One region of the Neobacillus sp. KR4-4 genome, then DNA from elsewhere that is predicted to be linked to it. Evidence: riboswitches for the same ligand, from Rfam matches in the RefSeq annotation. Region 1 holds a riboswitch; the other holds the start of a gene.
What was found. Region 1 has a riboswitch for FMN ahead of ACE198_RS12010 (ECF transporter S component). Riboswitches for the same ligand answer to the same signal wherever they lie in the genome.
Positions count from the first base shown of each region.

Region 2: it holds a riboswitch for FMN, as region 1 does, so the genes downstream of both, ribE (riboflavin synthase) here and ACE198_RS12010 (ECF transporter S component) in region 1, are expected to answer to the same signal.

Region 1 is NZ_JBHHJU010000009.1:173,295-178,219, reverse strand. Features, by position in the region: gene ACE198_RS12025 (RecQ family ATP-dependent DNA helicase) at 1-350, opposite strand, end outside; gene ACE198_RS12020 (YpbB family protein) at 350-1,387, opposite strand; gene ACE198_RS12015 (ferredoxin) at 1,644-1,892, shown strand; gene ACE198_RS12010 (ECF transporter S component) at 2,004-2,588, opposite strand; FMN riboswitch at 2,756-2,889, opposite strand; gene ACE198_RS12005 (peptidoglycan DD-metalloendopeptidase family protein) at 3,000-3,746, opposite strand; gene ACE198_RS12000 (hypothetical protein) at 3,918-4,925, opposite strand, start outside.
Region 2 is NZ_JBHHJU010000010.1:117,965-122,889, forward strand. Features, by position in the region: gene ACE198_RS12595 (Cof-type HAD-IIB family hydrolase) at 1-140, shown strand, start outside; gene ACE198_RS12600 (cold-shock protein) at 267-467, shown strand; gene ACE198_RS12605 (YwbE family protein) at 565-762, opposite strand; gene ACE198_RS12610 (hypothetical protein) at 755-958, opposite strand; gene ACE198_RS12615 (GyrI-like domain-containing protein) at 1,214-1,684, shown strand; FMN riboswitch at 1,812-1,960, shown strand; gene ribE (riboflavin synthase) at 2,112-2,771, shown strand; partial or broken gene ribB (3,4-dihydroxy-2-butanone-4-phosphate synthase) at 2,796-3,416, shown strand; gene ribH (6,7-dimethyl-8-ribityllumazine synthase) at 3,473-3,943, shown strand; cobalamin riboswitch at 4,004-4,195, shown strand; gene ACE198_RS12635 (ABC transporter substrate-binding protein) at 4,388-4,925, shown strand, end outside.

The sequences.
Region 1 (4,925 bases):
ATCATTAACATTTCAGGTGAGATGAAGATATACTTATACTGTTTCAATTGATGAAGTGCATTTTTCCTTTCATCTGCACTAAGAAAGGAGTTTAACGCAATGACTCTCTTTTCACCAAATTTCTTAAAATGTTCCACTTGGTCTTGCATCAATGAGAGGAGTGGCGATACTATTAAAATTTGCCCCTTTAACATTAGCCCTGGCAGTTGGTAACACAATGATTTTCCTGTTCCTGTCGGGAGCATAGCCAATGTATGATGGCCAGACAAGATTGATGTGATTACCTCTTTTTGTCCAGTCTTAAAACTTGGATAACCAAAATGTTCTATTAATACTTTTTCTAGTTCCATTATCTATCACCATATTTCGCCAATACTAGTCTTATTTGAAAATATGTTGCGGATACAATCTTTTCTCGAATTAACTTTAACTGTTTAGTTGCTATTTGGTGTGAAATTTCTAAAATCTTATTTTGTAATTCTTTATCTACGTAAGTATCGATGGAGAAATTCTCCATATTTAAGGCTAACTCAACCAGATGGTCTTCTATTGTACTTAATTTTAAGTGCCTTATATTTGCAATCATATCAAGTGTATATCCTTGATTTAATAATCTTTGTGTTTTCCTGGTAGATAACGTTAATTCATCATTTTTCATTAGACCTTTAATTAAAAAAGGCAAAATTTTAAACTTATAACCATCTTTCTCAATTTTTCGCAATAAATAATGAAGTGTATTTGTAAAACCAATTTGGTAGTCGTGAAAATTTATATTTAACTGTTTGGCTGCTTGAAGAGGGGTCAAGCCAATTTGTTGAAAACCTGTTAACCGAATTACTAAGATGGCAGGGTCAAACCCGTTACCCGCGTCAAGACAATCTTCTAATTCTGAATAAAAAGTTGTCCCCATTTCCATCCTAGGCAGATTAATACTTTTTAGAGCGGATTTTAACCAAGTATGGACTTCTTTGTTTTTTTGGATGGGAGTATATCTTGTTTCTCCGAACATTAAATTGGATATAACCTGTACTAATAGGGACAATCTTTCCCAAAATAAGGAGGTCATTTGATGATAGTTCCAGCCTTGAATATACTTCGGCAGTTGAGTTTTTTCTAGAAGCTCTTTTCCAAGAAGCGTAACTATAAATCGTTGTTCTCCGATATTTTTTACCCACTTTTTTTCACTCATCGATTGAATAATTTCTTCAAAAGATTCTCTGGATAATTGCTCATAAATCCCAAAAAAACTTTTCAACGAAAATAAATGGGCATCTTGGATAGTTTGCGATGACTTTTTTCCATTAAGAAGGTGATAGACCGAATAAATGGTCCGTTCCTTATTTAATTGTTTTATACTATAAAGAATGATGGATTCAATTTGGAGCATACGAACCTCCCATCACTTATTTCGCACATATTCGACCAAAAACACCATTTTCTCTCTTTATTCTACCATGAAATAAAGGATCTTGATGCCCAAAAATGTGGAAGATTTAGCAAAACACTTGGATAAACTAAAGTAATAAAGGCATTTTTCTATTGAAAAGTTGACGATACAGTTTTACAATAGATATGAGTTATCCGTTTTCATATTAATAATGGAAATGAGTCTTATTTTTTTAATTTACTGGGAGGTTTTTTTCATGGCAAAGTACACAATTGTTGATAAGGAAACATGCATTGCATGTGGAGCTTGCGGCGCGGCAGCACCAGATATCTATGATTACGATGATGAAGGTATCGCATACGTAACACTTGATGATAATGAAGGAATTGTTGAAATTCCTGATGTATTAATCGATGACATGATGGATGCTTTCGAAGGCTGTCCTACTGATTCCATTAAAGTAGCAGACGAAGCTTTTGATGGCAATCCAACTAAATTTGAGTAATATTTAGGATAATACGTTTAAGCTACTGCCTCTCTCCTATTTAGGTGAGGGGCCTTTATTTTTGTTTACAAAATAAAACAGGAGGAATGATTCCCCCTGTCCTTTAGCTACTTAGGCGCTTTTAATAGTAGTAAATTTATTGATCCATGCTTGCATCCGTATGAACAGAAGCATGAAGATGATGGACATCATGACTCCTTTTAAAAGGTTAAATGGTAAGATTGCTGGCAATACTAAATTCCTCATATCTGGAAAGCCCATTAGAACGGTATATGCAGGTAAAATTACCAAGTAGTTTAAAATACTCATCATAACTGCCATGATTGCCGTACCAAAAATTAATGCTAGCGTCATACCTTTTCTAGTCTTAAGTCTATTATATACAAAATAAGTCGGCAGGATAAAAACAATTCCCGCAACGAAATTGGCTATCTGCCCCACTGGAATTCCTGTTTGACTACCTGTCTGAATATAATTAAGGACATTTTTAAAAAACTCAACTAAAATACCTGCGATCGGTCCAAAAATCAATGTGGCAATTAATGCTGGAATGTCACTGAAATCGACAAACAAGAAATTTGGGAATAGCGGCAACGGAAATTGTATGAGCATTAACAGAAAAGCAATACTACTTAGCATTCCTATTGACACATAAGCCCTAACGTTCATTTTCCTCTTTTTCTGCATTTTCTTCATCTTCCTCTCTCCTTTTTTTGATCCATCGCGTTAAGGAAGAGAGGTTCAGCAACAGACGAGACCAATGTAAATAAAAACTCCCTCAGCAATAATTTGCTTAAGGGAGTTTACAAAGGCACGCTTAATAAACGTTCATTAATATAAAATTTTTTGAACGTCTGCAGAACCTCCATCTTCTCCCATCCAGACTATACTGTCGGCTTTGGAATCTCACCAAATCCTGCCATAAAACGGCTCGCGGGCTTATGAGTTTTACTCAAATACCGCCGATCGGGAATTTCACCCTGCCCCGAAGATAGATCGATATTAAATTACAATTTCAATTATACTGCAGAACTTATCTTTTGTTAAGTAAAAGGTTTCACGTAACAAGACCCGCAGAAAATAGTCTGCGGGTCTTGCTGCATGAAATTAATGTATATTCAATATTTGTTTAGGTTTGATCAAGTCGGTGGAAAGGTGGTTTAACTCTTTAATCCGGGTCACCGAGATGTTTTTTTCCCTCGAAATCGAATACAATGTATCACCTTGTTTGACGATATATTGCTGGTTTGTCACCTTGATTTTATCCTCATGATTGAATTTAATATGTGAGCTCGCTTCTAATACAACGCCATTGCTTGCGGCAATCCCTCCGCGTACTGTCTCCCCGGTGTCGGCTTTTCCTAATATCTTTTCTGGATCCAATGCAAACTTCTTATCATATCTCCATTCTTGCTGATGCGTTTCAAAATGGAGATGTATCCCTGTAGCTTGTCCAGTTTCCCCCATTTTTCCTATTACTGTACCTTGCTTAATCTTTTGTCCTTGTAACACGTTTCTCTTATTTAAATGTGCATAGACAGTTACTAAATGACTTGGGTGTTTAATAAACACTACGTTTCCATATGTATTAGAGTAATAAGATTTCACCACCTGTCCGTCAGCAACTGCTAGTACAGGTGTATTTAATTTTCCAGCGATATCAATTCCCTTATGCTTACCCATCCTTGTTCCATATGTATCAGAAACTATACCATCTGCAGGCCATATCCATCCATCCTTAATCTCTTTATCAACCTGCATACTAGCTTCGGAATGTTTTCCTCCTAAAAATAACAAACTGACACATAGCGCCATAATTAGGGCTATAATAACCCTTTTTATGTAATCTCGCATTTTCTTTAGTCACTCTCCTTATTTCTTTTCCTCCTCCACACAATATGTAGTATTTTTCACCTTTAGAACATAATCCTTATCGGTGGAGTGATTAGGCATACTTGTTATAATTTGGAGAAATGATAAATAATATTCATTAAAAAATCAACCTTTAACGGTTGATTAAGTAAATTATTGTAATGTCCGTTGATTCGGAGCCAGCGGTACTTTGTTCTCTTTTGACAGGTCAAATGGACCAAGATTTTTTGTTGGAGGGTTCGTAATAAAGACTTTTTCTAATCCGAATTCTTTTGCTGTTAATAACAGTGACTCATAAGCGTTGATTGTTGATTGATCATCTTGAAGGCTAGTATTATCCTCCATTGATACAAATAACGTTTTCTTTTTAATAGACACCTCATTTATCGGAAGTGCAGGTAAAAGTGAACTCTTTAATCCTAGTGTGGGCTGATCCTTTTTCATTTCCTCAACAGCCTTCTTAATATCTTCATATTTTTCTATAGATGGGACTAAGAAGGGTATATCATTACCCTCAGAATAATAAAAGAAGTAGGCATGATTCTTTTGTTGCTGTACACTCACTTCGTCTTGATGACCATAATTCCCCAATTCAATACCTGGTTCTCCATTGGTTGAAAATCTTATCTTTTTAACATCACTATTGGAGGAGATATCTTTTTTCAGAACATTAATAAAATTTGTTTCTGTCGCTGATCCTTGTCCATACTGATGGTTTGATGGAACATCGACTAAGATAGCATTATTTTTTTCATCAAGTTTCAATGAAGCACTAAGAGGATAGAATTCACTTAATCCCCATTCCTGCTCCTTTAAATTCACCATATTTTCATTAAATAACTCCAGCCATGTTTTCTCATTTGAATCATTAATTATTGTTGAAACGGGTACAAGGATTTGTATTTGCGGGTCAGGAATCCAGTAGGTTAATACTTTTCCATCACCCACTTCTTCATCATAAATAGCCGTTTTCGAAGTTTGAGTTTTATCCGCTCCTGAAAATGTCCTTGCTTTTGGACTTGCATCCTCCTTTTTCAATGCAATGGTTGAATTTTCATCTGCCTTTTGTATGTCTCGCTCTACAGATGATTTTTCTTGACCAGCGTGATCCTCTGAATATTGTGGCCCGACCATTAATTTAGGAATTAAGATAAAAAAAAT
Region 2 (4,925 bases), on a different contig from region 1:
ATTTGGCGATGATCAAGGCAGCTGGCATGGGAGTTGCAATGGGAAATGCACAAGATCTTGTGAAAGAAGCAGCGGATTGGGTAACTACCACAAATGAGGAAGACGGAGTTGCAAAAGCAATCCACAAATGGGTTTTATAAAGATTTTATATCCAATTAAAATTTTTAAAATTGTTATGGTATAGGTAAAAAGGAAATGGGTAAAAATAATTATGCAATCAATTTGCAATTTACATGTAATAGTTACATGCTAGGAGGCTACAAAGAATGGAATCAGGTAAAGTAAAATGGTTTAACAGTGAAAAAGGTTTTGGATTCATTGAGCGTGAAGGTGGAGAAGATGTATTTGTTCACTTTTCTGCTATTCAAGGCGAAGGATACAAAACATTAGACGAAGGTCAAGAGGTAACGTTTGAAATTGAAAGTGGCCAACGTGGACCACAAGCAGTAAACGTCCGTAAATCATAATGACCCGCCAATAAACAGACCCAAGCCTTTTGGGTCTGTTTTTTACTTCCATTAAAAAAGCCCACTTTGCATCATTGTGCAAAGAGGACTTTCTAAACTAATTATTTATTTCCTTAACTCTGCCAACTTGTCCATCCGTAAGCCTGACCTTTATGCCGTGAGGATGAAAACTGGACTTTGTTAATATATCCTTGACGGTCCCCTCTGTTAGTTTCCCGCTTCGTTGATCTGCTTTTAGGACAATTTTGACGAGTGCACCTGGGGAAATATCTACTCGATTCTGACCACTAGACACCCATTTTTCTCCGCGAATTACTTACTTTTTTCGTTTGCTGGCTTTGCAGCTTTTTAGTTGCCATCGAGTTGTTTGAACTTGAAGTTCCTCCGGCAGATTTGTTCTTCTTATTTTGCAGTTGTTGTTTCATCGCTTCTTGTAGACTTATTTTCTTCTTGGGTTCTTCCTGTGGATTTGTTTGATTTTCATTACTCATAAAAAATCCTCCTATTAATGTGCTAAGTCCATTATATGCTATTTTCATCCAAATAATAAAATTTACGACATCATTTAAAAAAAGATAGTTAAAAAAATTTGGACGTTATTTCTCATTTTTGGAATAACGTCCGTTAATTTTAATACCTATACATGTGTGGACGATTTGGAATGAATTTAGTCGAATTATTTTTGCAGGAGTTTAAGAGTGACGGTGAGAATTATATTAATATGATAATTCAAAAGGGGGATTAGCATGAGTATCCAAGTAATAGAAAAAGAAGAAATGAAGGTTGTTGGAATTTCATGGAACGGAACTTATTCACAAATCAGTACACTCCCAGGTCTATTTAAAAAGATGATAGATCGGCTAGAAGAAGTATCATATCAAACCAAAGACCCTGTTTTGATCGCACCTTTTCACAGCAGAGAAACAGAATTTACTTATTATGTTACAACTCCAGTTGAAAAAATTGAGGAAATCCCAGATGGTATGGTTGGTTTTACGATTCCAAGTAAAAATTATGTATTTGCTACACATCAAGGAAGTCATGAAACAGTGGAAAGTACATATAAACAAATCTATGCCTGGATGGAAGAATATGGATATGAACATGATCACAATGCCCTAAGTTTGGAAGTGTATAAAGAAGAGCATAAACATCAAAATGAGACTGGTGAATTACATTTTGATATTTATTTACCTGTAAAGACTTATAAACAATAAATAAGTTGGTAAAATTATGACGGTAAGCTAAGTTCTGGTTATTAATTGTGTTTTTAGTGCAATATAGTTAAGCTAATAGCTTTACTATTAGAATGAAATGTCATAACATATAAGTATATATTTAAATAATTTCCTTCGGGGTCAGGTGAAATTCCTAACCGGCGGTGATGAAGCTATGCTTCTTAGTCCGTGACCCGGTTAACATTAATATGTTAAGCGGTGGATCTGGTGAAACTCCAGGGCCGACAGTTAAAGTCTGGATGGGAGAAGGAAAAGACAGGATTAACAATAGGGTGAAGTGTACCTATTTTTAAGCCTTTATTTTCTATTGTCTTTTTTTCAAGACCCTGATGACAAACTGTCTTTAGGGTCTTTTTTAATTTTTTGGGCAGAATCAAAGGGAAACATAGTAAGGAGTTTGGACAATATGTTTACTGGAATTATTGAAGAAATTGGCGTAGTCGCAAACATCCAGCGGACTGGCGAGTCGTTTGTATTGAACATAGAAGCGAATAAAATACTAAACGATGTCCATCTTGGGGACAGTATTGCGGTTAATGGGGTTTGTCTGACGGTTACATCCTTTACGGGTAAACTGTTCACAGTAGATGTGATGCCGGAAACGGTCAGAGCTAGCAGTTTAAGTATGGTAAAACGAGGGTCCAAAGTAAATCTTGAGCGGGCTATGGCAGCGGGTGGAAGGTTTGGCGGTCATTTCGTTTCAGGACATATTGACGGAACAGGTGTAATAAAAAGTAAACAATCACTTGAAAATGCGATTTACTATGAGATTGAAGCCGAAGAGGAATTATTGCGATATGTAATCTTAAGAGGGTCGATAGCGGTGGATGGGACAAGCTTAACCGTATTTGCTGTTTCGGAGAATAGTTTTACATTATCCATTATCCCGCATACATTGTCAGAATCGATTCTTGGACAGAAGGGTTCAGGGGATATTGTAAACTTAGAATGCGATATGATAGGAAAATATGTTGGTCATTTTATAACTAATTTTTCTAATCAACCTCCGCAAAAAAGCAGCAAGGGGATAACCGCTAATTTTTTAGAAGAGCATGGATTTTTTTAAATAAAATTGAAAGGGGAGGTAACTGTGTTTAATACAATTGATGAAGCATTATCGGACCTAAAGGAAGGTAAGGTTATCATTGTCTGTGATGACGAGGACAGGGAAAATGAAGGGGACTTTATTTCCCTTGCTGAAAAAGCTACACCTGAGGTCATAAATCTTATGGCCACTCACGGCCGAGGCCTAATTTGTGTGCCTATTGACGAGGATTTAGCTAATAAGCTTGACTTACATCCAATGGTTACCAACAACACAGATCCGAAACGAACTGCCTTTACTGTCAGTATCGATCATAAATTCTCTACCACTGGCATTTCTGCTTTTGAAAGATCCGCAACAGTTTTGAGTATGGTTGACCCCGAATCAGAAGCCGGTGATTTCTTAAGACCAGGACATATTTTTCCACTCGTTGCTAAACAAGGTGGAGTTCTGAATAGAAATGGGCATACAGAAGCAGCTGTTGATCTTGCCAAATTATGCGGTGCGAAGCCTGCAGGGGTTATTTGTGAAATTATGAATGAGGATGGAACGATGGCCCGCGTTCCTGATCTTTTTAAAATTGCAGAGAGAATGAACCTTAAAATGATTACGATTAAAGATCTAGTTGAATATAGAATGAAAAATGAACGAATGGTTAAGCGGGAAGCATAGATTACCGCTCTAAAGCTCAACTACACAAAACAATTGATGGAGGCATACACATGGGAAATATTTTTGAAGGAAATTTAGTTGGTTCTGGGTTAAAAATTGGAATAGTTGTTGGACGTTTCAATGAATTTATTACTAGTAAATTATTAAGCGGTGCACAGGATGCACTTAAAAGACATGGAGTTAGCGAGTCAGATGTGGACCTTGCGTGGGTTCCGGGGGCATTTGAGATTTCATTAATCGCTCAAAAAATGGCCAATAGTAATAAATACGATGCAGTTATTACACTTGGAACGGTCATTCGCGGTTCAACTCCACATTTTGACTATGTTTGTAATGAAGTAGCAAAGGGTGTTTCTGCGATCAATTTGAAAAGTGGCATTCCTGTTATTTTTGGAGTGTTAACAACGGATTCAATCGAACAAGCCATTGAACGAGCTGGTACAAAGGCAGGAAATAAAGGTTGGGATGCAGCAACGGCGGCAATTGAAATGGCAAATTTATGCAGAAGTATTGAGCAATAACTTGTTGTAAAAAATCATATACAAATCTTTTCTTATTTTCTATAATAAAAATAACAAAAAAATATTATTTTAAATTTAGGTGCTAAAATCTTCTCAGATGATTTTAAGCTTAAAAGGGAAGTTGGTATAAGCCAACGCGGTCCCGCCACTGTAAATGGGAGCAACCTATATTGTGTCACTGTCGTATACGATGGGAAGGCATAGGAAGCGATGATCATGAGCCAGGAAACCTGCCTAATTCTTGTGCGCCAATAACCTACGAGGATAGGAAGGTGTTGAAGGCTAGACTCTATTTACTTATGCTAGTAACCTGAATCTATCATACCAACATCTCCATTTCATTTTGGAGATGTTTTTTGTTGTTATCCCGTATTTTGTTTAGCACAAGAAAAAATTTATTTTTTGTTACATACATGATACTTTTCAAAGAAAGCAGGGAGAAAAATGAAGAAGTTGTATTCATTGCTGTTAGTAGTATTATTGACAGTAGGAGTGTTAGCGGGTTGTGCTGAAAAGAAAGACCAGGTAAAGGAAGATTCAAATACTAGTGTAGAGAAGAAAACAGCGGAAGTTACCTATCCACTTACGATTAAAGATGCAACCAAGGCGGAAGTTACTATTGAAAAGAAACCAGAAAGCATTGTTTCTCTGATCCCAAGTAATACTGAAATTGTTTTTGCCTTAGGTCTTGATAAGGAAGTAGTGGGAGTAACCGATTTCGACAATTATCCAGAAGCGGCAACCAAAAAGGAGAAAGTTGGCGGCCAAGAAATAAACTTAGAAAAAATTATTTCCTTAAAGCCAGATTTAGTGTTAGCACATGCCTCTTGGGCTTCTAGTTCTGAAGCTGGGCTTCAGCAGTTAAAAGATGCAGGGATTCCTGTTTTAGTCGTTAATGACGCGCAAAACTTTGATCAAGTCTTTGATTCTATAGATTTGATTGGGAAAGCCACTGGTGAAACAGCAAAAGCTGATGAAATCA